3 regions of the Oceanisphaera sediminis genome follow, and region 3 is predicted to be linked to each of the others. Evidence: predicted binding sites of a transcription regulator. Region 3 holds the regulator's gene; each other region holds the start of a gene.
The links. The regulator sigma-54, encoded in region 3, starts transcription at its own class of promoters, with help from an activator protein. The targets are predictions, from matches to a motif close to TGGCACNGTTTTNGCTT.

Region 1 (10,593 bases), on a different contig from region 3:
TCTCCTTTAGATGCGCAGCAACTGTGCGTGGGCTTTATCATTCTCTTCGGCGTGGCTCATCATCTTCATCTGGGTTTCAAAACGCCGCTGCAGATCGATCAGGTGGGTCATTTCGGCCACCGGGTTGACGTTGCTGCCTTCCAGCGCACCGGCAATCAGCTGCACCTGCGCCGACGGTGCCTCGGCCTGACCGTCTTTGCGACGAAAGAGACCATCCAGTCCTTTTTCGATATCGCCGTGTTCGGGCAGCACCGTCTTGATGCGTTGCAGTTCGGCACCGCCGTCGGCCGGCTCGCCTTCCAGCCGGGCAAAGATGGTGCCGTCTTTGTTGATTTCCATTTTTTCCAGCGGCAGCGGCAGAAAAATGGGCCCGCCGTTGTCGTCCAGCACGTTGAGGCCGTTGCTGGTTTGCAGCATGCCCTCGGGCGTCACCTGCAAATTGCCGAAACGGGTGTAAGCCTCGGTGCCGTCTTTGGACTCCACCGCCAGCCAGCCGTCGCCGGACACGGCAACGTCAAGATCCCGACCCGTGGTCTGAATGGGACCGGAGGCAAAACTTTGCCCCGGCCGCTCGGCCATGGCAAATACCCGGCTGGGCAAGCCTTCGCCAAAGGCCTGCATGGCCCGGGCCTGCTCCATATCGGCCTTGAAACCGGTGGTATTGGCGTTGGCCAGGTTGTTGGCTCGCAGGGCCACACTGTGCATGTTTTCTTTGGCGCCAGACATGGCGATATAAAGCAAATGATCCATTTCAGCTCCGTCGACGCTGTTGCCGAATAAGTACTGAGTGATGCTGAACGTCAGCTATTGTACCAATTACATTACAGAGTTATCTGCAAAATTGGTGCCATTAAACATAGTGAGGGGTAAAGCGAGAGGCGTGAGGGGGTTGAGACAAAAGCTCAACAATCGGTGTTAAACAACCCAACACCGATTGTTTCTATCAGAACAAAATTTACCGACTATCTGTGGTCCAAAAGCCACAGGCCACATAGGGGAGTCAGACTTTTCTTTGTCTGCCTCCCTCACTCTTCACGCCTTACCCCTCACGATTTAGGTTACCGGATCTGCAATATGGTCTGCTGCAGTGTGCTGTTCACTTCCAGCGCCCGGGAGTTGGCCTGGAAGTTACGCTGGGCGGTGATCAGGTCTACCAGCTCGGTGGTCAGGTTGGTATTGGATTGCTCCAGCGCCGCCACGCTGACCTTGCCGAAAATACCGGTATTGGGCTGACCGGTAACCGCCTCGCCCGACAGCAACGATTCACGCCATTGGGTATCACCAACCTGGGTCAGGCCCTGATCGTTCGGGAAGCGCGCCATGGCTACGATGCCCAAGTTTTCGGTACTGCCGTTGCTGTAGGTCGCCTGCACCAAGCCGTCTGCACCAACATCCACCTTGGTCAGGCGGCCGACGGTGGTGCCGTCCTGGCTGGATTGAGTGACTTCGAAGGGGCCGGAGTTCAGGGTGGCAGAGTCTATTTTAACGTCCAACGTCTGAGCCGGATTAGAACCGTTACTAAAATTCAAAGGCTCGGTTGTCAGAGGATCTGGTGTTTTTGACAGCAACTGACCACCCGTATCAAATTGCAGCTCTTGAGTATTGATTACCGGTACACTGGTAGGGTCGGGCAGAGGTGGTACATCGGTGGTACCCAAGGCATTTTTACCATCTACATAGACAAACATCTGCCATTTGTTTTCGCCGGGCGCCGCTGTATCGTCTTTCACGAAATACTGGGTCATGGTGTGAGTATCCCCCAGAGAGTCGTACACCGTCATAGAGGTCGACGAGGTATAAGTTGCAGAATCTGTAGGATCAAAATCGGCGACCGTTAGGGAATCGGCCTTGACCGGCAGATTGACACCGGTCTTGATCTCAGTCGTCGCCTGAGGATCACCGGCCTTGTCGGGGATCCGCAGTGGCTGGGTGGTGTTCAGGCCCAGACCGGACGGGGTACCGTCCTCGTTGGCGGCATAGGTTTGCAGGTAGTTGCCCTGAGAGTTGGTAACAAAGCCCTGATCGTTGAGGCGAAAGGCACCGGCACGGGTAAAAGTACGATCGAGCGAGCCGAGTTCGTTGGACATCACGAAGAAGCCGCTGCCGTTGATGGCCATGTCCAGCGAGTTGTTGGTGAACTGCAGTGCGCCCTGGTGAAACTGTTGGGCCACCGAGGCGGTTTGCACACCGCTGCCGGTACTGGTTTTGGAGTTGGAAAAAATGGAGTTGGCGTACACGTCGGCAAATTCGGCGCGGGACTCTTTAAAGCCAATGGTATTGACGTTGGCAATGTTATTGGCGGTCACGTCCAGGTCTTTCTGGGACGCATTCACACCGCTCAGGGCAATATTAAAAGACATTAATGTTCTCCTTACGCCGCTTTACGGCCAGCTATTTCGAGTACCTGATTCAGGGGAATGCCCCCAAGACCAGCAAGATTCACCAGGGTTGGGCTGTTGGCACTGCCTAAGGTCACGCTGTCGACCCGGCCAAAGGCCAGGGCGTTTAGGTCTTCACGCTGATTGTCAATCAGGCCGCTGACCTTGATTTTGTAGCGGCCCTCGGGAGCCGGCTCCCCCTTGTCATTCAGGCCGTCCCAGCTAAATGGCACGTTGCCTTGTTGTGGGCCATCCAGGGGAATGCTACGTATCAATTCGCCCTTTTCGTTCTCTATTCTTATCAACACGTTATCGGCGCCCTCACCGGTCACGGCCACGCCATCTACCGGCTCGGCCCGATCCCAGTAAGCCAGATCGCTGGGTAACAAGACTTTTTGCCCAACCAGACTGGAGGCCTGCAGTGCCTGGCTGGAGGTCATGACGTCGCTCAGGCTCGACAGTTTTTCGCTCATCTGATTGATGCCGTCGGCGGTGGTGAAAGACGTCATCTGGGCAATCATCTGGGAATTGTCTGCCGGTTTGAACGGATCCTGATAGGCCAGTTGCTGGGTCATGAGGGCGAAAAAGTCTTCCTGCCCCAACTGTGCCCGGCTGGGATCCTGAGCTTTTTCGGCGGGGCTTTGCTCCCCCGGCCATTTGAGACCGTTTAAATAGTCTTGGTTAACTTGCATGGCTTATTACCCCTTACCCAGACGCAGGGTTTGCTGCAGCATCTGCTTGGCCGCATCGGCCACCTGCACGTTGGTCTGGTAGTTGCGCGAGGCGCTGAGCATGTCTGTCATCTCTTCCACCACATTGACGTTGGGCTTGTAGATGAAGCCATCCTGATCCGCCATCGGATGATCGGGGCGAAATTCCTTTAACAGCGGTTTGTCGGTTTCCACTATGCCCATTACCTTGACGCCGACGCTTTCCTGACGGTCGGACAAGGCCTGATCCAGATCGGCGGCGAACACCGGTTTGCGAGCACGGTAGGTTTCGTTGATGCTGGAGCTGACGCTGTCGGCGTTGGCCAAATTACTGGCGGTGGTGTTGAGCCGCACCGACTGGGCGCTCATGGCGCTGCCGGAAATATCAAATACCTTAAACAGGCTCACATTGAATCTCCTTTGATGGCCTTCAACAGGCCGCTGATCTTGCCGTTAAGAAATTCCAGCGAGGCCTGATACTGCAGGGCGTTTTCCATGTAGTTGTTACGTTCGGTCTGCACGTCCACGGTATTACCGTCGCCGGTATCCGGCTGATTGGGGACGCGAAACTGCACCGTGCCGGGGGAAGCAAGCTCTACGGCAAAGTGTTGTTGACTGGTGCGGCTCAGCGAGAAGCCCTGATTGGTCTGCGCCTGACTCAGGGCAGACTGAAAGTCCATGTCTTTGGCTTTGTAGCCGGGGGTGTCTGCATTGGCCAGGTTGCCGGCGAGCAATTCGGCCCGTTCGGAACGGGCCACCAGGGCGTGTTGATGAATACCAAAGGCTTTGTCGAACGAAATCGTCACCTGGCACCTCTTGCGTTATGTTGACGCCATATCGTGGCTAAAACGCATGCCACGAAGCTATGCCTAAAATAAAGCAAAAGGTGTGCCAGCTATTACTTGAGACGATAGATGATACCGGGGCTGCAACGGATCATCTCGAACTTGTCGGACAGGCCGGTCAGTGATTCGGAGGCCCCCAGCAACAGGTAGCCGCCGGGATTCAGGCTGCTGGCAAACTGGTTGAGGATCCTGGACTTGTTCTCGGGAGAGAAATAAATCAGCACATTACGGCAGAAGATAATGTCGAACTTGCCCAACAGGCTGTAGCTGTCCAGCAGGTTGAAGGGACGAAAGCTGACCATGTTTCTCACCTTGGCCTGCAACTGCATCTTGCCGTCGGTCAGCGGGGTAAAAAACTGCTTGCGGCGCTCGGGAGACAAGCCGCGCGCCAGCGACAGGCTGTCGTAAATGCCGCTCTTGCACTGCTCCAGCATGCTGGTGGAAATGTCGGTGGCAACAATTTGCAGCCCCGGCAAGCCGCCCGGCCGCCGAGCCTGATATTCCAGTGCCGTCATGGCAATGGAGTAAGGCTCCTGACCGGAAGAGCTGGCGGCAGACCAGACTTTCAACGACTTGCCCGGTTTGGCCAACTCCGGAAACAGTTTGTCCGTTAGCAGGGTAAAGGGGTAGCCGTCTCGAAACCACAGGGTTTCGTTGGTGGTCATGGCGTCGATAACCGCCGTTTCCAGCTCCCGTTCGCGTACCGACATGGCTTTGCTGATCAACTCGTCGAGTGAGTCTATCTGAAAGCGAGTCAGTAGCGGAGACAGCCGACTTTTTACCAGATACTGCTTGTTATCGCCCAGCACAATGCCGGTGCCGGCTTCAAGAAACTGGCAAAATACCCGGTACTGCTCGTCGGTAAAGTTCTTCATCCGTGTTGTTTACACCTTTATTACAGCGCTTGTTTCACCGCCGATGCCAGCTCGTCCGGGTGGAATTTGGCGATAAAATTATTCGCCCCCACCTTTTCCACCAGCGCCTTGTTGAATACACCACTCAGAGAAGTATGCAGGATCACATACAAGTCTTTCAGTGCAGGATCATTACGGATTTCTGCCGTCAGGGTATAACCGTCCATCTCCGGCATTTCCACATCCGAGATCACCATCGACAGTTGCTCGTTGATGGGGCCGGTAGCGGCCATTTCTCTGAGTTTGTTCAGCGCAAGCTTGCCATTTTCGGCAACGATGCATTCCAATCCCAGGGTCGCCATGGTTTTCTGGATCTGGCGTCGGGCCACCGAGGAGTCATCTGCAATCAATATCGGTTTTTGCCGTTCGGTATTTAAATGCGAAACCTGCTCTACAATCTCGGCGTTCACCGTGGTCTTGACCGGGGCGATCTCATCGAGAATTTTTTCCACATCCAGAATTTCCACCAGCTCGCCGTCGATCTCGGTCACTGCCGTCATGTAATTGAGGCGACCCGCCCCTTTGGGCGGCGGCAATATCGACTCCCAGTTGACGTTGATGATCCGCTCAACCGAGTTCACCAGAAAGCCCTGCACAGAGCGGTTGTATTCGGAGATAATCACGAAGCTGTTTTCAGTCTGCTCTATGGGCCGGCCGCCCATGGACTTGCTCAAGTCGATAATGGAAATGGTTTGGCCACGAATATTGGCAACGCCTTTGACCATGGTATTACGCTGTGGCAAGCCGGTCAGCCTGGGGCACTGCAACACTTCCTTTACCTTGAACACGTTAATGCCAAATCTTTGACGTCCGTTCAGCTTGAACAGCAGCAGTTCCAGCCTGTTCTGACCGACGAGTTGTGTTCTCTGGTTTACCGAGTCGAGTATCCCCGCCATTACCTTGTCTCCATCTGTACCATGGCATGCTTTTTGCGTAAATTAAATAACGATGCTTATCATGCTTGAGTTATACGACGCCAGCTTAACACCCGCCCAAGGCAGACACCAACTGAAGCCAGCCTAACGTGTTTTATCGGCCATGAGGTAGTAATGCTTAAGAGAAATTTTCCGCTTTTTAACATTCTGGTTCGCACATCATCACTGGCAACGCTCGGCCGACTGCTCTGCTGGTTGCTTGCCGCTTCGCTATGGCCGGCCCTGGCTCAAGCGTCGGTGCATGATGAACTTCGCCATTATGCCGAAGACTATGTGCGAGATTTGGTCCCCTTGCAACCGGGTGATCGGCTGCACGTCAACGCGGCCAGCATCGATACCCGATTATCGTTAACCGAATGCCTGGGCAAGCTGACCGCCGATATTCGCGGTGCCGGCGAGGTACGTCGCAATACCCACGTTTATCTGCAATGCCATGAGCAGCCAGGCTGGGACCTGTTTGTGCCGGTACGGGTTAAAATACTCAAGCCGGTGGTCACCGCCGCCGACCCCGTTGCCCGCAATACCCTGCTGCAGGCGCAGCATTTAACCGTGGATTATCAGGATGAAGTGTTACTGCGCGGCGATGTATTCAGCTCGCCGGATGAACTGATTGGCGCACGCAGCAAGCGGGATTTACGCCCCGGCCAGCCTATTCGTAGCAGCCAACTGTGTGTGGTATGCAAGGGCGACAAGGTCGGCATTCTCGCGCAAACCGGGGGATTAATGCTGAAAACCGACGGCATGGCGCAGGAAGACGGCGGCTTTAATGACAGCATTCGTGTGCGCAATATCAACTCCGGTCGAGACATTACCGCCCGGGTCATGGCCGCCGGTCGCGTGCAGGTCAAACTTTGACATCCTCCTCGGCCTAAAGGCCGAGGATTCCTACTGCGGTTAAACGCTTGCGCTTAACTCACTTCGGTGGGTTCCTGCTGCTGGCGACATTAATGCATCGCTCACTTCACAGGCTAACCGGGCGTGTCCCGCCCTTAATACATTAATGGCACCGACCACATCGGCGTTTTCCTCAAATTCACAGGCCACACAGACAAACAGCGCCTGGCTCTGACGGTTATCCGCCGAGATATACCCACAGCAGGGGCAGGTTCGGCTGGTGTTCTTCGGCGGCACGGCTATCAGGTGCCCGCCTTGCCAGGCCAGCTTGTAGTCGAGCTGGCGGCGGAACTCGAACCAGCCCTGGTCGAGAATGGCCTTGTTCAGACCCGACTTGGCCCGTACGTTGCGCCCCGGCGCCGCTGCCGTCCCTGCCGCTGACCTGGACATGTTCCGTACCTGCAAGTCCTCGATACACACCATCGCGTGGTTTTTGCTGATGGCGGTCGTGATTTGGTGCAGGTAGTCGCGGCGGGCGTGGCCGACACGGGCATGGAGGCGCTGGACCCGGGCTTTCGCCTTCTTCCAGTTCCGGCTGAATTTGGTTTTTCGGCTCATCGCCTGCTGCACTTTGCGCAAGGCGGTTTCGTGCCGCTTGAAGCTGTTGAGTGGGGCGTAGAAGCTGCCATCTGACAAGGTGGCGAAGCGGGCAATCCCCATATCAATCCCGATAGCGCCGCCATGGTGGAGCGGCACGGCGACCTCTCGCTCGGTCTGGATAGCGGCATACCACTTGCCGTTTGACTGGCTCACGGTGACGTTCTTGATCACCCCGAGCACGTCCCGGCTGTGGCGGTAGCGCACCCAGCCCAACTTGGGCAGGAAGAGGCGACGATTGCCCTGGTCGAGTTTGTAACCTTGTGGATAGCGGAAGCTATCGCCGCGCCCCTTCTTTTTGAAGCGTGGGAAATCGGCTCGTTTGGCGAAGAAGTTGGTGTATGCCCGCTCCAGATCTTTAAGCGTTTGCTGCAATGCCTGAGAGGGGGTATCGGCCAGCCAGGCGGTTGAACCGTCCCGCTTCCATTGGGTCAGTTGCTTGCACAGTTCCGCATAGCCGAGCTTCTTCTCGCCCTGCTCGCGGCGCTCCTGCTGCAACGCCAGTGCCTTGTTGAACACGAAGCGGCATGAGCCAGCGAAACGGCGCATTTGCCGCTGTTGCTGGCCATCTGGCCGAAGTGCGTATTTGAAGGCTTGAAGTCGTTGCATGGTCACAATATAGTTTGGTCCATGAAAAAACTCAACGACATCAGAACAGGCAGGCACTGTATTTTCTCCATGCACGTTCATTTGGTCTTTGTGGCCAAATATCGCAGGAGAGTATTCGATAAGGCCGCCATCGACCGCCTCAGAGCACTGTTCACCAAGATCTGCGCTGACTTTGAGGCTGAACTGAAAGAGATGGATGGGGAGATTGACCATGTTCACCTGCTGGTGAATTACCCGCCAAAAGTGGCGGTATCGGCGCTGGTGAACAGCTTGAAAGGGGCATCCAGTCGGGTATTGAGAAAAGAGCGGCCAGATATAGCAGCCAAGTTCTACTACAAGGGGGCCTTGTGGTCGCCATCCTACTTTGCGTCAAGCTGCGGTGGAGCTCCGATAGAGATCATCCGCCAGTACATAGAGCAACAACAAACGCCCCATTAACCACGGAACGGCTACGCCGTTCACACCTTATATCCCCGCCATGAATGACGGGGCTTTACGGTGTTTATGGTAAATTCTGCTAAAGTTACGGCTACAGAGGCCGATACTTCATTTATGCAGCAGTAACATCAGGACTTGACCATTATGGCTATCGATAAATTACCTCCCGGCCTCGGCAGCACGACGCCGTTGGCGAACAATGCAAAGTACAAGGCATCAACCACCACCGGCGCACAGCCCGATGGCAGTACAGCCGCGATTCGCCAGGATGAAGTCACCCTGACCCCTCAGGCCAAACGCCTCAGTCAGATGCAGCAATCGTTGGCAACCACGCCCGCTCCCGATAACAGTGCCCGGCTGGATGCACTGAAAAAAGCCATCAATGAAGGCAGCTACCAGGTAGAGAGTGAACGACTGGCGGCTAATATTTCTCGCTTTGAACAGGATTTGGAAGGCCTCTGACATGCCCCTTGATGTGCTGCTGAACCATCAAAAATCACAACTCGAGCTACTGCTGGAGATTACCCATCAAGAGCGCGACTTGATTGTTAAACGCAAGGCGCTTGAACTCCCCCCGTTGACCGAGCGCAAGCAGGCATTGCTGATCGAGATTCAGAATACCGATAGCCAGCTTGCCGGCCATCCCGAACGGGAGCGCCTGAACGGCGATTATCATGATCGGGTAGCGGAGTTGCGGGCGCTGTTGCAACAATGCCAGGAGCAGAACCAGGTGGCCGGGCAACTGCTGGAGCAATCGCTCAACGGTATTCGCCAGCTGACCAATATTCTGAGCCGGCTGCATGAACGCCAAAGCATGACCTATGACCAGAAAGGTCACACCAAAGGCATCAACAAAGGCGTTGGTTTCAAGGTTTAAGAAAAGGGGGGGATTAACACTCCGCCCTTCCCCCTTTACGTTTCACCCTTGTTTTTATATTCGACCACCCTGGGTCAATTGCCTCGTCGCAATTGCTCGTAAACCGCCAGATCCAGTTCAAGCTCGGTGATGTAGATGTCACCATCGGGATAACTGTTTACCACTCGCGCGCCCCTGACCACGCCACGGCTGCTGTTACTGACGGTACCATCCTGCAGTACATGACTGCTCATTTGGCTGGAGCTACTGGTCATCACGCCACCCAACTGCTCGGTCAACTCGCGATAGGCATCCATCTTTGACGCCCGCATGGCATGCAGCAGCTTCTGCTGATGATTGGCAGGCTGCTGCAGGCTGATTGGGGCATACCCCACCGCATACAGATGGTTTTTGGCCGGCCGGACGTCGCCCTGTTGCCCGCTGCACCCCGCCAGCATCAACAACAGCAAGGCACACAGATTATTTCGCATAACGGCTCCTTTGCTCCGGGGTCATCACAACCCGGGGCTCAGGCCCCTGTGCCCTGAGCATGCCGGCAACCAGATATTCGGGAATAAACTGCTGGGCACTGGCCACCAGGCTGTTGTCGCCCATCGAGACCAGTCGTGCATTAATCAAACGTCCGCCCGTGGTTTCACTAACTGTGCCATGCAACAGATAGCGGGCACCGATACGTGAACTGAGCTGCCGATAGTCCCGGCTGGTACTGACATCTCCTTGCGGGGTGATACGAATAAAAGGCAGCGCCTTGAAGTCGACCACGCGCAAGCCATATTGATTGAGCTGGAACATCATGGTTTCCGACAGCAGGCGGCCAAAGTCGTCCTGGCTGTGATAGTCCTGCTGATCAACAAAGCCACTGACGGCAATGCCCGACTGACTGTCCAGATGATGCGCGCTCGACACCAGATGGTAAGCCAGAGCCGACATATGCTGCTGCAACCGGGTTTGGCCGCCCACCAGTGAAGGCCCGGCAGATGGCAGATAGGCGCTGCGAGTTCCGGCACTCATCCGCATGGGAATGCCATCTCGACTATGTCTGGGTGATGCCTGCGTTTGCCCCAAAGATCCCGGCGGTTTGCGATTGATGTAGTGGGACGCATGATCGTGGGGCAGGTAATGATGTTGGTCATCAAACTGCGACTTCCCCGCTCCCGAGCAGGCCGTCAGGCCCAGTACGGCAACAAGGAAAAAAGGTCTGCTCATGCACCGACTCCCGCTAAATTGGTTAAATGAAACTCGATAGGTTATCGACCGGAGGCCGGCAGACTTTACCCGGCCTGCAGTAAAACAACCATATGACACGCCAGGCGAACAGAATAACTCGTTTGAAATATTCGCGTATTTAACGCTTTTATCGACGTATCAGGCAAGATTTTTGCATAATCCTTGCCAA
Region 2 (10,593 bases), on a different contig from region 3:
TAGCCGCCACCCAGATGGCCTGCAGCTGGAACAAAGAAGAAAACATCAGCCGTGCCGAGAAACTGGTGCGCGACGCCGCCGGCAAGGGTGCTCAGATCATCCTGATTCAGGAATTGTTCGAGGCCCCCTACTTCTGCATCGATCAGAGCCCGGAGCATTTCGCCCTGGCTCATGAAGTGGATAACAGCCCGCTGATCGGCCATTTTCAGGCGCTGGCCAAAGAGCTGGCCGTGGTGCTGCCATTGAGCTTCTTCGAGAAAGCGGGTAATGCCTATTACAACTCGCTGGTGGTGATCGACGCCGACGGCAGCGTGCTGGATCTGTATCGCAAGACCCATATTCCCAACGGCCCCGGCTATCAGGAAAAACAGTTCTTCACCCCCGGCGACACCGGTTTCAAGGTATGGCAGACCCGCTATGCCAAAATCGGCGTGGCCATCTGCTGGGATCAGTGGTTCCCGGAAACCGCCCGCAGCCTGGCATTGATGGGCGCCGAGCTGATGTTCTTCCCGACCGCCATCGGCACCGAGCCCCAGGACCCCAGCATCAACAGCCAGCCGCACTGGACCCGTACCCAGCAGGGCCATGCCGCCGCCAACCTGGTGCCGGTAATCGCCTCCAACCGTATCGGTACCGAGCAAAGCAAATACATCGACGGGCTGGAAACCACCTTTTACGGCTCTTCCTTCATCGCCGATGAATTCGGTGAGCTGGTGGCGCAGGCGGACAAGACCACCGAAGGCGTACTGGTGCACAGCTTCGATCTGGACGCCATCGCCAAGACCCGTATCAGCTGGGGCCTGTTCCGCGATCGCCGTCCGGCCATGTACCAGACACTGCTGACGTCTGACGGCAAGCAGCAGGGAGGCCGCTGATGGATGCACTGAAGGGTTTTCACATGCCCGCCGAATGGGCTCCCCAGCAGGCGGTATGGATGATCTGGCCGCACCGACCCGATAACTGGCGCGAGCAGGGCAAACCGGCGCAGGCCACCTTTGCCAGGCTGGCCGAAGCGATTGCCGCCGCCACGCCGGTGTATATGGCGGTGCCGGCAGAAGAAATGGACCAGGCCCGCCAGATCATGCCGGCCGCCGTCACCCTGGTCGAGATCGACAGCGACGACGCCTGGGCCCGGGACACCGGACCCACAGTGGTCATCAACGGTAACGGCGCGGCCGCCGGTATCGACTGGATATTCAATGCCTGGGGCGGCCACGAAGAAGGCCTGTATTATCCCTGGGAGAAGGACCAGGCGATGGCGGCGGCCATGTTGGCACACCAGCAGTTGCCGGTGCACAAGGCCCCGCTGGTGCTGGAAGGTGGCTCCATTCACGTGGACGGCGAAGGCACCCTGCTGACCACCGCCGAGTGCCTGCTCAACCCCAACCGTAACCCGGACTACACCCAGGAAGACATAGAGCAGCAGCTCAGAGACTATCTGGGCGTCAGCCACTTTATCTGGCTGCCAGAAGGGGTTTATCTGGACGAAACCAACGGCCATATCGACAACATGGCCTGTTTCGCCCGCCCCGGCGAAGTGATACTGCACTGGACCGATGACAGGAATGATCCCCAGTATGCCCGCTCACAGGCGGCCTACAAGGTATTGAGTCAGGCCCGGGATGCCAAAGGTCGCCCGTTGAAAATATGGAAGCTGCCCCAGCCCGGCCCCCTGTTCATCACCAAGCAGGAAGCCGCCGGTGTCGCCCCCGGCCCTGGCGTGCCTCGCATCGCCGGTGAGCGGATGGCGGGCTCTTATGTCAACTTTCTGATCACCAACAACCGGCTGGTGTTTCCGCTGCTGGACGAGCGTACCGACGAAGAAGCGCGCCAGATGCTGGAAACCATTTTCCCCGAGCTGGACGTCGTCGGCATACCGGCACGGGAAATTCTGCTTGGCGGTGGCAATATTCACTGCATTACCCAGCAGATCCCGGCGGTGTAATGGCGTGAGGCGGCGTTGTGGACGCCCATTTATGTGGCGCAAGCCTGCCGTCGTAGGGTCGAATTCATTCGACCCTACGCAAGTGACCGCCTTCGATCATATCGCAATAAAAAGCCCCGTTAAGCGAATTGCTGAACGGGGCTTTTTGGTATCGCAATCGTATTAGCGCACTACCGGGACCGTACACTGCCCTTGAGGCCGGTGAGCCGCTCCAATGGCGCCAGTTGCTGCTCCAGTCGAGCTTTACTGTCCGGTCCCACCCAGACCCGGTTCAGCTCACCCTGACGGGGAACCGCCGGGGTGGTTTGAGCCCGGTAACCGGATGCTCGCAGTTTTTTGACCAGAGCATTGACGTTGTCGGCATTACGAAACGCCCCCAGCTGAACGATATACTCCCCCTGCTGCGGCGCTATCTGTTTGATCACAGGTGCAGGCTGCACGACCGGGGCGGGTTTCACCACCGGCGCCGGCCTGGGAGCCGGTTCGGGTTTCGGCTCGGGCCTTGGTGCCGGCTTCGGCTCGGGTTTAGCAGCAGGTTGGGGTGCCACCGGCGGCGCCTCTTTGGCCTGTTCCATGGTCCAGACCTCAGGCTTGGCCTCGGCTGCAGGCGGCTCGGCAACCGCTGGCGGCGCCGTCACTACCGGGCGAGCCGGTTCGAGTTCCGGGCGCAGCGGTATGGTGACGGCCTCATCAACGGCCAGCTGCTGCTTGCCATCCAGCAGGTCGGGCAAAAAAATAACGCCCAACGCCACCAGAATGACGGTTCCCACTAATCGATGCTGAAATTGTGTCGCCAAAGCGCCCTTCCTCGGTTACTGCCAGTTATGCCGTTGGTGATGTTCTGCTCGCCAATACCTCGGCGACGGTAAAGAAGGAGCCGAACACGATGATGATGTCCTGTTCGCCGCCTTCCGCTTCTGCCGCCGTCAATGCCGACGTGACCGAGTCGAAACAGCGACCCGCTTGCCACTCGGCCAGCTCATTGGCACTGGCGCCACGCGGGCCGCCGAGGCTGGCAAGATACCAGTCATCAACCAGCTCACGAAGCGGCGCCAGGCTGGCGGCAATGTCCTTGTCCTTGAGCATGCCGACCACCGCCCGGCAGCGGCGGCTGCCCTTGATGCCCGGTAGCCGGCTGGCCAGGTAGCCGGCCGACTCCGGGTTATGGGCAACGTCTATCCACAGCCTTGGGGTCAACTGCTGCAGCCGACCACTCAGGCGGGCCTGGGTCAACCCGGTCTTTATCGCCTCGACATCGAGAGTAAAAGGCGACAACGCCAGGGTGGCCAGGGCCGTGGCCGCGTTCATCAGCGGCAAGCTCGGCAACGGCAGGGCGTTCAGGCTCAGGCCCGCCCCCTGAAACTGCCACTGGTCATCCAGTGCCTGCCACCGATAGTCCCGTCCGGTACAGCACAGCGGGGTACCCAGCTGTTCGGCATGGGCCAGCAGACTGGCCGGTGGCTCGGCATCGCCGCACACCGCCGGCTTGCCGGCGCGGAAAATACCGGCTTTTTCGAAGCCGATGGTTTCCCGGTCAGCGCCCAGCCAGTCGGTATGGTCGAGTGCCACCGTGGTGACCACGGTTTGATCCGAGGCCACCACGTTGGTGGCGTCCAGCCGCCCGCCCAGCCCCACTTCCAGCAAGACCACCTCGGGCGCCGCATCGCGAAACAGCCACAGCGCCGCCAGGGTGGTGAATTCGAAGTAGGTCAGCGCCACCTCGGCCCGCGCCGTTTCTACCGCGGCAAAGGCGGCACAAAAAACGTCTGCCGCCGGGCTTTCGCCATTGATGCGCACCCGTTCGCGATAATCGACCAGATGGGGAGACGAATAGACCCCCACGCTGTGGCCACCGGCGCGCAGCATGGCCTCAAGCAGGGCACAGGTGGTGCCCTTGCCGTTGGTGCCGCCCACGGTGATCACATGGCCTGGCAAACTGAGCAGACCCAAACGGCCGGCGACCAGCGCCATGCGCTCCAGTCCCAGCTCGATATGCGCCATGTTGAGGCCTTCCAGTACCGCCAGCCAATCGGCCAGCGAGCGGTTGCGAGAGTCGACGAGGCTGCTCATCAGACCGCTGCCGGCTCCTGATTCATCAGCTTGCCGATGAGGCCGGCCAGTTTGTCGCGCATTTCACGACGGTCGACGATCATGTCGATGGCACCATGCTCCAGCAGGAATTCGCTGCGCTGGAAACCTTCGGGCAGTTTTTCCCGTACTGTCTGTTCAATCACGCGCGGACCGGCAAAGCCGATCAGGGCCTTGGGCTCACCGACGTTCACGTCACCCAGCATCGCCAGACTGGCGGATACGCCACCCATGGTCGGATCGGTCAGCACCGAAATATACGGCAGACCGGCCTGTGACAAACGATTGAGCGCGGCACTGGTCTTGGCCATCTGCATCAGCGAGAACAGGGCTTCCTGCATGCGCGCGCCACCGGAGGCGGAGAAACACACCAGGGCCCGGTTTTCCGCGATACAGGCATCGACCGCCTTGATAAAGCGTGCACCCACCACCGAGGCCATGGACCCCCCCATAAAGGAGAATTCGAAGGCACAGGCAGCTAACGGCAGACCCTTGAGGGTACCGGTCATCACCACCATGGCGTCGGTTTCATTGCTGCTTTTCTGGGCGGCGCTGATCCTGTCCTTGTATTTCTTGGAGTCCTTGAACTTGAGCACATCCTGAGGCTCGAGTTCGGCACCCAGCTCGACCCGGCCATCCTGATCGAGAAACTTGTCCAGTCGTGCCCGGCTGCCAATGCGCATGTGATGATCGCACTTGGGACAGACTTCCAGATTGCGATCCAATTCGGCACGGTACAATACCTGCTCGCAATTGGCGCACTTGGTCCAGACCCCTTCCGGAATGTTATGACGACGAACACCGATGTTCTTATTCTTGGGAAGAATTTTCTCAAGCCAACTCATGGAAATCCTTAGCGTTATTGCATCGTTATTGCAGCGTTGACGCTGCCTGGTTATTGCAAAACAATTGCATCGTTATCATGCAGTCTGGTCAGGTTGGGCCAGCGGTATGGGCCGACCATCACCGATGCCCGGTGCTGTTCGCTCCTACCCTGCCCTCTCCAGCCCGGCTGCCGGGCGCTTTTACTCGCGGCGCCCGAGGCGTTATGGCTGGCATTAAACCATATATCTGCATGCTCGTTGATAAAAAACTTAAGCCTGTTGCTACTGTTTCTGCCCCAATCAGCGCAGTTGATCCGGTAGCCATAATGGTCCTGGCGGTGCGTCCGGCAAGCCATGGTGTTCCGGGTAATCGACCGCCACCAGATAAAGCCCGCCCGCCTTGGCGGTGGGCCCGGCCAGGTTGCGATCGCGCCCGTCCAGCACCTGTTGCACCCAGGAGACGCTTTCCTCTCCCATGCCCACCTTCAACAGGGTGCCGGTGATATTGCGCACCATGTGGTGTACGAAGGCGTTGGCCTTGATGTCGAGCACCACATAATGGCCATAGCGCTCTACCTTCAGCTGCATGATGTTGCGATGAGGGCTGTGCGACTGGCACTGCACGGCACGAAAAGAGGTAAAGTCGTGCTCTCCCAGCAGGCACTGACCCGCCTCATGCATCTTCTGCGCATCGATATCACCCACATAATGACTGACACCGCTGCCATGAATGGCGGGCCGCATGTTGTGGTTGAAAATGATGTAGCGATAGCGACGAGCGGTGGCGCTGAAGCGTGCGTGAAAGTCGTCATTCATCGTCTTGACCCACCGCACCGCAATATCGGACGGCAGATTGGCATTCATGCCCAGGGTCCAGGCGCCGGCCTGCCGATCCGCATGGGTATCGAAGTGCACCACCTGGCCGGTACCGTGCACACCGGCATCGGTACGGCCGGCACACTGAATGCTAATCGGATGGTCGGCAATTTTGGACAGGGCTTTCTCCACCTCAGCCTGCACGCTGGGGACTTCTCGTTGCCGTTGCCAGCCATAATAACGGCTGCCGTCATACTCGATGCCAAGGGCAATGCGCATATTCAGTTCCAAGGGTAAAAAGGACGGCAATTATACCCGTTACCGAGTCAATTTGAAGAACCGGCCTCGGAACGAGGCCGGTGAAAGGAAATCAGCGTTTGGCCAACCGCTGCAACAGCTTCTTCGCATCGCGCTGCTGCTCTTCATTGCCGCGCTCCAGTGCCTCGTTCAGCAATTCCCGCGCGCTGTCGATATCATCAATTTCGATATAGGCCCGGGCCAGATCCAGCTGTGCGCCCATACCTCCCTCATCGAGGTCGATATCCACATTCTGCCCCTGGCCGAGCACATCGGCATAGTCGTCCAGCTCCAGATCCAGTTTACGCTCGAATTCACGACCCGATTCGTCACTCAGATCCGCCTCTGCCATCAGCTCATCGACCGAAACAAAACCGTTGTCGGCAGCCGGTCGCGGTGATGCAGGCTCGGGCGACACTGCCGGCTCGGGATTGAACAGCAAATCGTCGATGTTGTCATTGGATGCCTGATCGGCCGACTCCTTGTCGTCGACCGCCATTTCATCTTCAAACAGCAGATCGTCGATATTGTCGTTGGATACCTGATCGGCCGACGCCTTGTCGTCGGCCGCCATTTCATCTTCAAACAGCAGATCGTCGATGTCGTCGTTGGATACCTGAGCGGCCGACTCCTTGTCGTCGACCGCCATCTCGTCTTCAAACAGTACATCCTCGGCGACATCCTCGGCAGCGGCCCGGTTGAGCGTGTCTGCCAGCGCAACGTCATCATCGAAGCCGGCTTCAGACACATCTTCAGGCGCCGGCTGCTGACGCTCGGCTTCCTGCTCTTCCATCAGCTGCTGCTCTTCGAGGAAACGCGCGAAGGCATCTTCGTCAATTTCCTGCACCGGCAGGGCCGCATCAGGTTCGCCGGCCGCCGTCGGCTCGGGCTCAGACTCGGCCGCGAACAGCTCGTCAAACTCGTTACGCTCGTCGTCCATCATCGCCGCCGAGTTCTCGGACCATTCCTGCTCCTGCTCGGCCAGCTCTCGCCGTACGCGCCTGCGCCACCACAGGGTAAACAGCGCCAGCAGCAACATGGCCGGCAAGGTCAGGATCAGCGCCAGATTCAGCGGATTGGACAACAATTCATTACTGATGCCGGCTCGACTGGGTGCAGATTCGGGCGCAGCATCGGCGGTCCTGTCCTGCTTCAGTTCTTCCACCTCGGCGGTTAACCGGGTAAGACGTTGCCGCAGCGCCTGGTTATTGTCCGCCAGGTTCGCCAGCTGCTCATTGGACATTGCCACCTGTTCACGCAATTCATCCATCAGTTGCAACTGCAACCTGGCCAGCGCTATCTCTTCGGCCCGCGCGGGATCCGCCATGGCCGGCGCCACGGCAACGGACGGTGCCGTTGCGGCCTTGGGCGTTGTCAGCCCGGAAGACCCACTTTCCGGCGGCATCGCTGCCGGTGTTTCGGCAACGGTGTTTTCAGCCGGAGCCGCGGGCCGGGCCTCGGAGGACGGAACCGGGGGACGGGCGGCCACCGGCGGCGGCTCCGTCACCGGGGCGGCCGGTTTGCTCGCCACCGGTGTCGCCGGCGTGGCCTTGGGCTTGACCTGTGCCACCGCCTGAGGTTTGGCGGCAGGCTTGGGTGCCGTAGTGGCAGGCTTGGGTGCCGTGGCGGCACGCGTGGCGCTGCGGTTACCCTGTCGGCTTAAACGGCGAAATTCGGCCTCGGCGTCACGCGGCGAGCGCTGGCGGGCCTGAGATTCGGTCGGCAGCCGCAAGCGTGCGCCGCGCTGCAGATAATTGATATTGCCACGAACAAACGCCTGGGGGTTGAGGTGGTAAAGCGCCACCATGGTCTGCTGCACGGTCACCGGTGCCCGGGTATGCCGGGCGGCAATGGCCCAGAGGGTATCGGTGCTGCGTACCGGCCCGTAACGGCCGGGGCTCGCCACCGGCTGAGCGGCAGGCGGTTGAACCGGGGCCGCGGCGGCAGGTGCCGAAGACGAAGATTCCGGGCCTCGCAGCTCGATATAAAATTCGCCTTGCGCAACAGCAGGGACGGAGCAGGCCAGCCACCCAGCCAGACCAAAACCGATATGGGGTCTGAATCGTTTCATGATTTCTCTTGTATCCTTTTCCTGACTCGGAACCGTATCGTCCGGCGGTAGAGGCGTGCGTTAGCACCAGTGTAGAAAAAAACAGTGCCAATAGGAACTTGTCTGTCTGCTTTCTCAATATAACGGACTATCGGCATCAACAAACTATCGGCACCCGGCCTTCATACTTTAAAACCCAGTGCCTCGCCGCTGCCGGTCAGCCCCGTCAATTGCACCGACCCCAGCTCGCGACGCTGCGGATACTGCTTGCGCAACCGATCGAAAAATCCCGGCTGGCCCAGTGCCTGGCGAAAAGCGGCATCGTCCTGCTCTATGTCATACACCAGCCGCACCAGCCGTGCCGCCAACGCCTGATCCGGCGCCTCATGCAGGTGAATGGTGCCTATCGACGAGGGTGGCAACAATTGCTCGGGAGTCAGCTGCATACCAAGCTGCTGCTGTTCGCACCAGGCCCGATAAAGCGCAAAGGTGCCCCTCGCCTTGCCTTCGAGGCTGTAGCCGGCAATATGCGGCGTGGCGAGCAGAACATGGGGCACCAGCGGCGCCAGCACCTCGGGTTCATGTTCCCACACGTCCATCACCAGGGTCAGCGGGGCCTTGCCCTGTTGCCGAGCGAGCAGGGCCTGATTGTCCCATACATCTCCCCGGCAGGCGTTGATCAGTACCTGATCGCCGTTGAGCCGGTCGATGGCATGCCGGTTCAGCAAGTGCCAGGTCGGATGATCGCCGTCGCGAGTCAGCGGCACGTGAAAGCTGACGATATCGCAGGCCAATGCCTGTTGTAGATCGACAAAATCTGTCGTTTTCTGTAGCGCTTTAGGCGGATCGCATAATAACACCCGCATACCCAGCGCCCGCGCCCTTGCTGCCACCTCGGCGCCGGTATTACCAACCCCCACTACACCCAGGGTTTTATCCTGCAGCGCCCAGCCCTTGTGCTCGGCCACCCGTAAAAGAGCCGCCAGCACATAATCGCCCACCGCCACCTTGTTGCAACCCGGGGCACTGGCAAAGGCAATGCCCCGCCGGGCCAGCAAGTCGGTGTCGATATGATCGCAACCAATGGTGGCGGTACCCACGAAGCTCAGTCGTTCGGCCTGAGCCAACAGCGCCGCATCTACCCGGGTAATGGAACGCACCAGCAATACGTCTATATCACGCAGTTGCTCGGGTCTGAGATCCCGCCCGGGGCAGGTCACTACTTCGGCCCGGTCACCAAACAGTTCCTGCACAAAGGGCATGTTTTCATCGGCCAGCAATTTCATCGACTCTTTCCTTGCATAACGGGCTCCTGACATGACGAGCTCCCTGAATGGCGGGCCATTGTACCCCGAGTTGCGGCAGGCTTCAGCTTCCATCGGCCTGCGGTTTTGCTAGAATCGGCGCTTTCCTCTCACACGACTTTCTTTCATGACACTACGGTTACTCACGGTACTGGCAATACTGATATTGCCGGTCGCCATTGCCAGCATGGGTTACCAATGGCACTGGCACTGGTTTCCGCTGCTGGATCTGGATGACACCCCGGCTCTGCTGGCCTATGGACTGACGCTGTCGGTCGGCAAAATCGGTATCGGCATTACCCTGCTGCTGTTAAGTTTGCTGGTGCTGCACCGCTGGAAGCACAGACCCGGCCTGCTGCTGATGTTCTTCTTCTGCCTGATGGCCGCCCTGGGCAGCGCCTTTGTTACCAAGACCCTGGCCAAACAGTATTTTAAAGAGCCCCGTCCCTATGTGCTGTGGCTGGCCGAAAAAGGACGACTCGCCGACAGCGACCGTTTTTATGCCCAGCTACCCGCAATACGGGAACAGTGGCTGGCCGACGGGCTGAGCAGCCTGCCCGAGCGGCAGGTGCCGGGCTGGCTCAAGCTGCACTGGCAGGATGAGGTCAGCTATTCTTTCCCGTCCGGGCATTCGATTGCCGCCATGACCATCGCCGCCTTCTATTGCCTGCTGCTGCTGTATCGGCGCCGCTCGCTCTGGCTGGTTGGTGCTTTGGCCACCTGGGCGGTCGCCGTTTGCTATTCGCGGCTGTTGTTGGGCCTGCACTGGCCGGTGGATATTCTGGCCAGCAGCGTACTGGGCGCTACCTTCGGCATGCTCGGCGCCTGGGCCTTTATTCGCTGGGACCAGCGCTGAGGCGTGAGGCGTGAGGCGTGAGGCGTGAGGCGTGAGGCGTGAGGCGTGAAAATGAAGCACAAAAAGGGCGCCGAAGCGCCCTTTTTTAGTGCGGTATTAACCGGCTATCAGCCTTTATACTTGCTGAACACCAGGCTGGCGTTGGTGCCGCCAAAACCGAAGCTGTTGGACATGACGGTGTCCAGCTCGGCTTCTTTGTACTCGCTCACGATAGGCAGGTTCTTGGCCTTTTCGTCCAGCTCGGTAATGTTGATGCTTGGCGCGATGAAGCCGTGCTGCAACATCAGCAGCGAGTAGACCGCTTCATGCACACCGGCGGCGCCCAGCGCGTGGCCGGTCATCGCCTTGGTGGCGGAGATGTAAGGGGCATGGTCGCCAAACAGGTTGTTGATGGCTTCCAGCTCTTTCACATC
Region 3 (10,593 bases):
GCGTGTCGTGGGAGGCGGCTGTGTTGCCTCTGATCTGAGGCCTTAATATGATCAGATCATTAGGGGTTGGTATGAGACGCCTCTCAGCCCCCTACCGTTTTTGTTACACCAGTCGCTTATCGGCACAAGCTTTTCTATAATGGCGCCGCCTAAGGTGTGGAGAAAGCTATGACTGCAGAATTTGATTATCGGAAAACCGCCAAGCAGGTACTGGATATTGAAAAGGCAGCCATCGATGGCCTTTATCAATATCTGGACCAGGCTTTCAATCATGCCTGCCGGCTGATGTTCCAGTGTCCGGGAAAAGTCATCGTGACCGGCATGGGTAAATCCGGGCACATCGCCCACAAGATTGCCGCCACCCTGGCCAGTACCGGCACGCCCGCCTTTTTCGTGCATCCGGGCGAGGCCAGCCACGGGGATCTCGGCATGATCGGCAAGGACGATGTGGTGCTGGCCCTGTCCAACTCGGGTGAGAGCAGCGAAATCATTTCTCTGCTGCCGGTGCTCAAGCGCCGCGGGCTGCCGTTGATCTGTCTGACCGGCAACCCCGCCTCCACCATGGCACGAGAAGCCAACGTGCATCTGTGCACCCGGGTGGAGCAGGAAGCCTGCCCGCTTGGCCTGGCTCCGACCGCCAGCACCACCGCCGCCCTGGTGATGGGCGACGCCCTTGCCGTTTCCCTGCTGGAAGCCCGCGGCTTTACCGCCGATGACTTCGCCCTCAGTCACCCCGGCGGCGCCCTCGGCAAGCGCCTGCTGCTGCGGGTGGGCGATGTGATGCACAAAGACGATCAGGTACCGAAAGTCGGACTGGACACGCTGATTATCGACGCACTACTGGAAATCGGCCGCACCGGTCTGGGCTTTACCGCCGTGGTCGATGACCGGCAAAAACTGGTGGGTATCTACACCGATGGCGACCTGCGCCGCACCCTGGATCATAAAATCGATCTGCATCACACTTGCATCGCACAGGTGATGACCCGCAGCTGCACCACGGTACACGCCGCCATGCTGGTGGCAGAAGCGGTCAATCTGATGGAAGAAAAGAAAATAAGCGGTCTGCTGGTGCTGGATGAACAACAGCATCCAGTGGGCGCCTTCAACATGCACGATCTGTTACGGGCAGGAGTGATCTGATGGAACAACCAAGCCTTTACGGCCCGGTGGCCGGCGACGTCTGGCAGCGGATGGCCGGGATAAAACTGCTGATCTGCGATGTGGACGGCGTGCTGTCCGACGGCATGATCTATCTCGGTAATCAGGGTGAAGAATACAAAAGCTTCTGCACCAAGGACGGTTTCGGCATCAAGGCGCTGCTCAACGCCGGTATTCAGGTGGCGGTAATCACCGGGCGGGACTCCCGCATCGTCAGCGAGCGCATGGCTTCACTCGGGGTCACCCATGTTTATCAGGGTCAGAGCGACAAGATACACAGCTATCGCGCCCTGCTGGATACCCTCAAGTTCGGACCGGAGCAGGTCGCCTATATTGGCGATGACGTGGTCGATTTGACGGTGATGCTGGACTGTGGCCTGGGCGTGGCGGTGGCCGATGCTCACCCGCTGGTGCTGCGACAGGCCGACTATGTTACCCGCATCGACGGCGGCCGAGGCGCGGTGCGCGAAGTATGCGACCTGCTGCTTGAGGCGCGGGGCGAGCTGGAACAGGCCAGGGGCATGAGCCTGTGAGCCGCCAGATCTGGTGGTTTGGTGGCCTGTTTCTGGTCGCGCTGGTCTGCTGGCAGTGGTTTCGGCCGGTCACCGATGCCCCGGTCAATCAGCAGGATTATCAGCCGGATTTTATTGCCAAAAACCTGCGCAGCGTGCAATACAACCAGCTGGGTCTGCCCTACCGCGGACTGGATGCGGAATATGCGGAGTACTACCAACCGCTGGCCATGACCCTGATGGAAAAACCTGTTATCTTGCTCTATTCGCCCGATGGCCAGCCCCAATGGCGGCTGAGCGGTGACGAGGGCATGCTCAACACCAATGATAACGCGGTACTGAACGGCACCGTGGTCGGCCGGGGGCTGCAACCGGATGCCCTGGTGAGAACCCTGACCACCGAATATCTGGAACTGGATTTTATTAAGAATCAGCTGCGATCCAACCGGAACGTACAACTGAACAGCCCCACTTATCAGGCCCAGGGCCAGGGGCTGCTGGGCAAGCTTGATCAACAAACGGTGGAATTACTGCATGAAACCCGGGCAACCTACTTTACTCCTTAGCATCGGTGGCCTGCTGGCCCTCGGCCTGAGTCTGGCCGAGGCCAAAGAGGCAGACTTCAACCAGCCGGTGACCATCGATGCCGGTCGTCAGCTGGTGGAGCTGGTCGACAACAAGGTCACCTTCAGCGATCGGGTCGTGGTCAAACAAGGCACCATGGATGTGCAGGCCGACAAACTGGTGGTGATCCGCAACGACCAGGGCCTGCAATCGATGACCGCCCACGGCGCACCGGCCACCTACTATCAGGTGCTCGACAGCGGCCAGCCGGTCAAGGCCGAGGCCCGGGAAATCCACTACGATATGAAGGCACGCACCATCACCCTGCTGAAGGAAGCGAAGCTCACGCAAAACGACAATATCGTGACCGGCTACCGAATCCGCTACCATATCGACAAGGAGCAGATGGAAGCCGAAAGCCAGGGCGGAAAAGACCGCGTCACCACCATTTTTCTGCCCGAACAACTGCAGGACATAAATAAAAAAGAGACGCAGAACTGATCATGGCAACACTGAAAGCCCGCGGGCTGCAGAAAAGTTACAAGGGCCGCCAGGTGGTGGCCGATGTCAGCCTGACCGTCAACACCGGTCAGATCGTCGGCCTGCTCGGTCCCAACGGCGCCGGCAAGACCACCTCCTTCTACATGATAGTGGGCCTGGTACAGCGCGATGCCGGCAGCATCACCATCGACGAACAGGACATCAGCCATGAGCCCATGCATGTGCGAGCCCGGGCCGGTATCGGTTACCTGCCCCAGGAAGCGTCCATTTTTCGGCGCCTGAGCGTGGCCGACAACCTGATGGCGGTGCTCGAAACCCGCCAGGATCTGGATGCCGCCGGCCGCGACGAAAAAATGGAGCAGTTGCTGGAAGAGTTCAATATCACTCATATCCGCGACAGCGCCGGCATGAGCCTGTCCGGTGGCGAGCGCCGCCGGGTGGAAATAGCCCGGGCGCTGGCGGCCGATCCGCGTTTCATTCTGCTGGATGAGCCCTTCGCCGGGGTCGATCCCATCTCGGTGATCGATATCAAGAAAATCATCCTGCACCTGCGTGATCGCGGCCTGGGCGTGCTGATTACCGACCATAACGTGCGTGAGACCCTCGATGTCTGCGAACGGGCCTACATTGTCAGCCACGGTCATCGTATCGCCGCCGGCACACCGACCGAAATACTCGCGAACGAGCAGGTCAAGAAAGTCTATCTTGGTGAACAATTCAGCCTCTGAGCTGGCCCGCTGAAGACCCATGCGGTTGACATAGAAGGACTTTTCTACAATGAAGCCAACTCTTCAGTTACGTCTGGGGCAGCAACTGACCATGACCCCCCAGCTGCAACAGGCCATTCGCCTGCTGCAGCTGTCGAGCCTGGAGCTGCAGCAGGAAATTCAGCTGGCCCTGGAAAACAATCCCCTGCTGGAGCAGGAAGAGCCGGACAGCATAGAAGTGGCCGACGGTGGCAGCGACGAGCAAATGGCTGCCGATACCTCCATGGAGCAAAGCCAGCTGTCCGACGAACTGCCGATGGACACTCATTGGGATGATATCTATACCGCCTCCTCCGGCAGCAGTGGTAACGGCGGCCTGCCCGAAGGAATGGAAGATACCGTCTATCAGGGAGAAACCACCGAAACGCTGCAGGATTACCTGCTGTGGCAGATGCAGCTGACCCCCTTTAGTGAAACCGATCAGGCCATCGCCCTGGCCATTATCGACGCCATCGATGACGCCGGTTATCTGACCCAGGATCTGGAAGATATCCTCGCCGCCGTCTCCGGTGGCGACCAGGAAATCGAGGCAGACGAGGTGGAAGCGGTGTTGAAGCGCATTCAGCACTTCGACCCTGTCGGCGTCGCCGCCCGCAGCGTGCAGGAATGCCTGCGCATTCAACTCGAGCACTTTCCCGCCGACACTCCCTGGCTGAACGAGGCCCGTCTGGTGCTTGAGCAACACATGGATCTGCTCGGCAACCGGGACTATCGCACCCTGCAACGTAAAACCAGGCTGAAGGAAGAAGAACTCAGGGATGTGCTGGCCCTGATCCAGCAGCTGGAGCCCAGGCCCGGCAACAGCGTGATTCAGAGCAGTTCCGAGTACGTGATCCCGGATGTGGTGGTGACCAAACGCCAGGACGTCTGGGTTGCCGAACTCAATCATGACGCCATGCCCAAGGTACGGCTGAATCAGACCTACGCCGCCATGGCGCGCCAGCCCAGAAACAGTGAAGACGGCCAGTTTATTCGTAACCATTTGCAGGATGCCAAATGGTTTATCAAGAGCCTGGAAAGCCGAAATGAGACCTTGCTCAAGGTTGCCAATTGTATTGTTGAACAACAACAGGCATTCTTTGAGTACGGGCCCGAGGCCATGAAGCCGATGGTGCTGAATGATGTGGCCGAAGCGGTGGAAATGCACGAATCCACCATCTCCCGAGTGACCACGCAGAAATTCATGCATACCCCCAGAGGGGTGTTCGAGCTGAAGTATTTTTTCTCCAGCCATGTGGGTACCGACAGTGGCGGAGAATGTTCGTCGACGGCAATTCGCGCCCTGATCAGGAAACTGGTCGGTGCGGAAAACCCGGCCAAGCCACTGAGCGACAGTAAAATTGCCCAGTTGCTGGCCGAACAGGGGATACAGGTGGCCAGGCGGACCATCGCCAAGTACCGGGAGTCGCTGGCCATCCCCCCTTCCAATCAGCGTAAGCGCCTGATGTAAAGGCAGATCTAGAAGGAAGACGATATGCAAATAAATCTGACTGGACACCATGTAGAAGTCACCGATTCCCTGCGTGACTATGTGAACAGCAAGTTTGCCCGACTGGAGCGTCACTTCGACAACATCACCAATGTACACGTCGTCCTCACCCTGGAAAAATTGCAGCAGGTGGCCGAAGCCAAAATGCATCTCAGCGGCGGTGAAATTTTTGCCAACGCCCAACATGACGACATGTACGCCGCCATCGATGGCTTGATCGACAAGCTCGATCGCCAGATCATCAAACACAAAGAGAAGCTCAAGCAAAAATAACCATGGAAGTCGCCGACATACTGAGCAGGGACTGCACCCGCAGTGCAGTCCCCTGCACGAGCAAAAAACGAGCTCTCGAAATCATCAGCGAGCTGGCCGCCCTGCATCTCGATATCAGCAGCCAGCAGCTGTTCGACTGCCTGCTGGCCCGGGAAAAAATGGGCAGCACCGGCATCGGCAACGGTATTGCCATTCCCCATGGCCGTATCAGCAATGACAACCAGGCGACGGCGGTGCTACTCACCTTTGCCGAGCCGGTGGAGTTTGATGCCATTGACAATCAGCCCGTAGGCCTGGTATTCGCCCTGCTGGTACCGGAACAAGAATGTAAGCAGCATCTCAAGACGCTGTCATTGATTGCCGAAAAGCTCAGCAACAAACAGGTCTGCAAGCAGTTGCGCCAGGCCGGCAGCGATGACGAGCTCTATCACATCATGGTGTCTTCCTGAGGAGAACAATATGCAGCTGGTGATCGTCAGTGGTCGTTCGGGCTCGGGTAAAACCGTGGCCCTGCGTGTGCTCGAGGATCTGGGTTATTACTGTGTCGACAACCTGCCCGTCGAGCTGCTGCCCGAGCTGGTACAGATGCGTCGGCGCGAACCCGGTGAGGTGGCGGTCAGCATCGATGTACGCAACCTGCCCGACAGTGCCGACAAACTGGAAGCCTGTCTGGCCGACATCGGCGCCATGGAAGGGGTCAGCCTGTCCAGTATTTTTATCGACGCGGACAATGCCGCCCTGATCCGTCGCTTCGGCGACACTCGCCGGCTGCACCCCTTGTCTCGTCACAGCCTGACCCTGGACGAAGCCATCCGTCAGGAAACCCACCTGCTGGCGCCTCTGTCTTCCACCGCCGATCTGCGTATCGACACTTCCGATCTCAGTATTCACGATCTGAGCGAAATTATCCGCGCCCGTATTCTCGGCAAGAAGGAACGGGAACTGAACTGGGTATTCGAGTCTTTCGGCTACAAATACGGTATTTCTCAGGATGCGGATTTCGTGTTCGATGCCCGCTTTCTGCCCAACCCCCACTGGATAGCCGAGTTGCGCCCTTTCAGCGGCCAGGACGAGCCGGTCGCCAGCTACCTGAGCAGCCAGCCCGAGGTCACCAAATACCTGTGGCAGATTGAAAACCTGCTGGTCACCTGGATGCCGCACCTGGAACGCAACAACCGCAGTTACGTGACCGTCGCCATCGGTTGTACCGGTGGCAAGCACAGATCCGTGTATATCGTCGAGCAGCTCGCACAGATATTCCGGCAAATGGGCAAAAGCGTACAACTGCGCCACCGGACCCTGGAAAAGCAACATGACTAGAATCGAGCGGGATCTGCAAATCGTCAACAAGCTCGGGCTCCATGCCCGAGCCGCCATTCAGCTGGTACAGTTAACCCAGCAATTCGATGCCACCGTGACCGTTTGCAACCAGGAAAAACAGGCCCCGGCCAACAGCGTCATGGGCTTGCTGATGCTGGAAACCGCCCAAGGGCACGCCATTCGCGTCGTTGCCGAAGGGCCGGATGCAGAAGCAGCCATGAACGCCGTCTCCCGCCTGGTCGCCGACCGCTTCAACGAATCAGAATAATTCCCCTATCGCCTTCCCCCCGCAGAAGGCTGGAGTCCGGATGACAGAATCATTAGAAAAGCCAAGAACGCAGGATCATCTGGACACCATTACCCAGGCGCTGAACAGCGGCATGTTCGTGCACGTTCGCCGCATGCTGCAACAGATGCGCCCCGGCGACGTCGCCTGGCTGCTGGAGTCCTCTCCCTCTCCCAGTCGCAAGGTATTGTGGCAGCTGATCGACCCGGATGAATACGGCGAAATCCTGGAAGAGCTGTCGGAGGAAGTCAGAGACGGCATCATCCGGCTGATGGATCCGGGCAAACTGGCCGCCGCACTGGAAGACATGGAGTCGGACGATCTGGCCTATGTACTGCGGGATCTGCCCGAGCAGCTGTTCAATCAGGTACTTACCCAGATGGATGAGCAGGATCGGCAGCGGGCCCAGCAGGCGCTGTCGTATCCGGAAGACACCGCCGGCTCCATCATGAATACCGAGTTCATCACCCTGCGGGCCGATGTCAGCATCGAGGTGGTACTGCGCTACCTGCGCCTGCATACCGAACTGCCGGAGGGCACCGATACGCTTTATGTGGTCGATCAGAATAACCGGCTGCTGGGCGATATTTCCCTCGCCAGTCTGGTGGTGCAGGATCCGGCCACCACGGTTGCCGAGGCCATGGATACCCAGGTGGAAGCCATACCGCTGACCATGACCGACACCGACGTGGCCAACCTGTTCGAGCGTCACGACTGGCTGTCGGCGCCGGTGGTCGATGAGGACTATCAGTTGCTGGGCCGTATCACCATCGATGACGTGGTGGACATCATTCGAGAGGAAGGCGAACACTCGATGATGGGCATGGCCAAGATGGACGATGACGAAGATACCTTCGCGCCGGTACTGACCAGTGCCCGCCGTCGTTCCATCTGGCTCACCGTCAACCTGGGCTCGGCCCTGCTCGCCGCCAGCGTCTCCAACATGTTCGAGGAAACCCTGTCACAGCTGGCTACTCTGGCGATTCTGATGACCATAGTGCCCTCCATGGGCGGTATCGCCGGCAATCAGACCCTGGCATTGGTGATCCGCGGCATGGCGGTCGGCCATATCGGCGACAGCAACGCCCGTTGGCTGCTGACCAAGGAAGCGCTGGTGGGGCTGTTCAACGGTCTGCTGTGGGCGGTGATGGTGGCGGTAGTGGTGAGTCTGTGGAAAGGCAGCTGGGAGATAGGCCTGGTACTGGCCTCGGCCATGTTTATCAATCTGTCGGTCGCGGGGCTGGCCGGCGCCGCCATTCCGCTGGTGATGCGCAAGCTCAATATCGACCCGGCGCTGGCCGGCTCCATGGCCCTGACCACCGTCACCGACATCGTCGGTCTGTTCTCCTTCCTGGGTCTCTCGACCCTGATCCTGCTGCACTGACCGGGAATAGGGAATAGCAGTAGATTGGCGATAAGCGCAGCTCCCAACCCAGGCTCCTGGTAAGAAGGAGGGAACGGGAACTGGTGATTAGGGACTCGCTCCCGAACTTCCAGTCCCTAATCCCAATTCCCTGCAGTTACTGTCCGGCGATTTTCATCTCGTCGATCAGTACAGAGCCGGTCTGCAGGCTGGAACGGGTTTCCACGTCGGTGCCGATGGCCTGAATGCCCGCAAACATCTGCTTCAGATTACCGGCGATGGTGATCTCTTCCACCGGATAGGCGATTTCGCCGTTTTCCACCCAGAAACCGGCCGCGCCACGGGAATAGTCACCGGTAACGATATTCACGCCCTGGCCCATCATCTCGGTTACCAACAGACCGGTACCCATCATCTTCAGCAACTGCTCCAGGCTCTGGCCGCTGTTCGCCACCGTCCAGTTGTGAATACCGCCGGCGTGTCCGGTCAGCGCCATGCCGAGCTTGCGGGCCGAATAGCTGGTCAACAGGTAGGTTTTAAGCTCACCCTTTTCGATGATGTGGCGCTCTTGAGTACGCACCCCTTCGTTATCAAACGGCGAGCTGGCCAGCCCCTTGTGCAGATGCGGCTGTTCGTGAATGTCGAACCAGTCGGGGAAAATCCGCTCGCCCAGCGCATCGAGCAGAAAGGAAGACTGGCGATACAGGTTACCGCCGCTGATCCCCATCACCAGATGACCGAACAGGCTGGCGGCCACATCCGGATGAAACAGCACCGGCGCCCGGGTGGTGTCGATTTTACGACCGCCCAGGCGGCCCAGGGTACGGCTGACCGCTTCGTCCGCCACCTGCTCGGGCGTCCAGAGATCCCCGAAGCTGCGCGCCGAGGTATAGCCGTACTCCCGCTGCATGTCGCCATCCTGCTCGCCGATCAGCACGCAGCTCATGCCGAAGCGGCTACCGGCGTAACCCTTGATGAAGCCGTGACTGTTACCGTAAACCTTGATGCCCAGATTACTGGAAAAGCTGGCGCCGTCCGACTGCTTGATACGAGGATCCCGGCCCAGCGCCTGCTGCTCGCAGCGCAGGGCCAGTTCGATACCGTCGGCAGGCTCAAGCTGACGAGGAAAACACAACTCAAGCTCCGGTGCATCCCAGGCCAGGGTATCGGCATCGGCGATGCCGGCGAAGGGATCGGCGGTGGTATAACGGGAAATATCCAGCGCCGCCGCCACGGTGCGGGTGATGGCATCGGGGCGCAAATCGGACGTGGAGGCCGAGCCCTTGCGGCCATCCCGGTAGACGGCGATCCCTAAGGCACCGTCCTTGTTGAACTCGATATTTTCCAGTTCACCGTTACGGGTGTTGACCGAAAGCCCGGTCTGCTTGCTGATGGACACTTCGGCGCTGTCGGCGCCCAGTCGTTTGGCGCTGTCCAGGGCCTGCTCTACGGCCAGCTCTAGCTGGCGCTGTTCGGTTTGAATTTCTGCTGGGGTCATGATTCACATCGCTGGCTCAGTTTGGAGTTAGCATAACAGACCCCTGCGCGCCTTGGGAGAAGCTGGTAATATATATGTATATGTTAATCGAGACGGAAAAACTATGAGCCAGCACGACGCCCCCAACGGCCACGATGATGAAATCGAATGGGTCAGTAAAAGCGAGATGAAGCGGGAAAGCCGCGCCCTGCAAAAACTGGGGGAGTCGCTGGTCAAGCTTCAGCCTCACGAACTGGCCAAGGTGCCACTGGACGAAGATTTGCTGGAAGCCATAGAGCTGGCACACAAGCTTCACAACAAGCGGGAAGGTCTGCGCCGCCACATGTCCTATATCGGCAAGCTGATGCGCACTCGGGACGTCACCGATATCCAGAAAGCATTGGCGGGCTTCGAGCACAAGAGTGCCGTTGCCAATGCCCATTTCCATAAGCTGGAACTGTGGCGTGACCGGCTGATCAAGGAAGGCGACAAGGGCGTCAATGCCCTGCTGGCCGAGCACCGCAATCTGGATCGGCAAAAGCTGCGCCAGCTGGCGCGTCAGGGCCGCAAGGAGCTGGCTGCCGGTCTGCCCCCCCAGGCCTACCGCGAGCTGTTCCAGTATCTGAAACAGACCCTGGGCTCAGACCCTTCGTAATTACTGCCACACCGGAATGAAGATGCAGACAGCACAACGGGAGCCTGGGCTCCCGTTGTTATTAATAGGCTCGGCAGTTAAAAACACATACCCGCCGGTTTTTTACCCATTTTACGTAACTTGGCACATTCACGGGCATCAACACCGTCGCCCCTGCTTGCCATTTCCTGCACTACAGGCTGCTGCACATTTAGCACCGAACCGGCCTGAGCCGGCATCAACATC

Region 1: flgA (flagellar basal body P-ring formation chaperone FlgA) is a predicted target of sigma-54. The motif match lies at 5,766-5,782, and genes of this name have one in related genera.
Region 2: ABD827_RS05665 (FimV/HubP family polar landmark protein) is a predicted target of sigma-54. The motif match lies at 8,115-8,131, and genes of this name have one in related genera.

The regions. Positions count from the first base shown of each region.
Region 1 covers NZ_BAABDS010000036.1:237,929-248,521, forward strand. The annotation lists gene ABD827_RS12320 (flagellar basal body rod protein FlgF) at 7-750, opposite strand; gene flgE (flagellar hook protein FlgE) at 1,059-2,360, opposite strand; gene ABD827_RS12330 (flagellar hook assembly protein FlgD) at 2,372-3,070, opposite strand; gene flgC (flagellar basal body rod protein FlgC) at 3,077-3,496, opposite strand; gene flgB (flagellar basal body rod protein FlgB) at 3,493-3,894, opposite strand; gene ABD827_RS12345 (CheR family methyltransferase) at 3,987-4,808, opposite strand; gene ABD827_RS12350 (chemotaxis protein CheV) at 4,829-5,743, opposite strand; gene flgA (flagellar basal body P-ring formation chaperone FlgA) at 5,897-6,637, shown strand; gene ABD827_RS12360 (RNA-guided endonuclease InsQ/TnpB family protein) at 6,677-7,882, opposite strand; gene tnpA (IS200/IS605 family transposase) at 7,904-8,320, shown strand; gene flgM (flagellar biosynthesis anti-sigma factor FlgM) at 8,465-8,782, shown strand; gene ABD827_RS12375 (flagella synthesis protein FlgN) at 8,784-9,197, shown strand; gene ABD827_RS12380 (LPP20 family lipoprotein) at 9,272-9,667, opposite strand; gene ABD827_RS12385 (FlgO family outer membrane protein) at 9,657-10,403, opposite strand.
Region 2 covers NZ_BAABDS010000014.1:33,621-44,213, forward strand. The annotation lists gene aguB (N-carbamoylputrescine amidase) at 1-875, shown strand, start outside; gene aguA (agmatine deiminase) at 875-1,945, shown strand; gene dedD (cell division protein DedD) at 2,116-2,742, opposite strand; gene folC (bifunctional tetrahydrofolate synthase/dihydrofolate synthase) at 2,768-4,018, opposite strand; gene accD (acetyl-CoA carboxylase, carboxyltransferase subunit beta) at 4,015-4,878, opposite strand; gene truA (tRNA pseudouridine(38-40) synthase TruA) at 5,158-5,952, opposite strand; gene ABD827_RS05665 (FimV/HubP family polar landmark protein) at 6,044-8,041, opposite strand; gene ABD827_RS05670 (4-phosphoerythronate dehydrogenase) at 8,203-9,306, opposite strand; gene ABD827_RS05675 (phosphatase PAP2 family protein) at 9,452-10,180, shown strand; gene fabB (beta-ketoacyl-ACP synthase I) at 10,288-10,593, opposite strand, start outside.
Region 3 covers NZ_BAABDS010000038.1:44,237-54,829, reverse strand. The annotation lists gene ABD827_RS12720 (KpsF/GutQ family sugar-phosphate isomerase) at 169-1,143, shown strand; gene kdsC (3-deoxy-manno-octulosonate-8-phosphatase KdsC) at 1,143-1,694, shown strand; gene lptC (LPS export ABC transporter periplasmic protein LptC) at 1,691-2,239, shown strand; gene lptA (lipopolysaccharide transport periplasmic protein LptA) at 2,208-2,738, shown strand; gene lptB (LPS export ABC transporter ATP-binding protein) at 2,741-3,466, shown strand; gene ABD827_RS12695 (RNA polymerase factor sigma-54) at 3,516-4,955, shown strand; gene hpf (ribosome hibernation promoting factor) at 4,980-5,267, shown strand; gene ptsN (PTS IIA-like nitrogen regulatory protein PtsN) at 5,270-5,716, shown strand; gene rapZ (RNase adapter RapZ) at 5,727-6,587, shown strand; gene ABD827_RS12675 (HPr family phosphocarrier protein) at 6,580-6,855, shown strand; gene mgtE (magnesium transporter) at 6,896-8,257, shown strand; gene pmbA (metalloprotease PmbA) at 8,394-9,734, opposite strand; gene yjgA (ribosome biogenesis factor YjgA) at 9,838-10,368, shown strand; gene ABD827_RS12655 (hypothetical protein) at 10,446-10,593, opposite strand, start outside.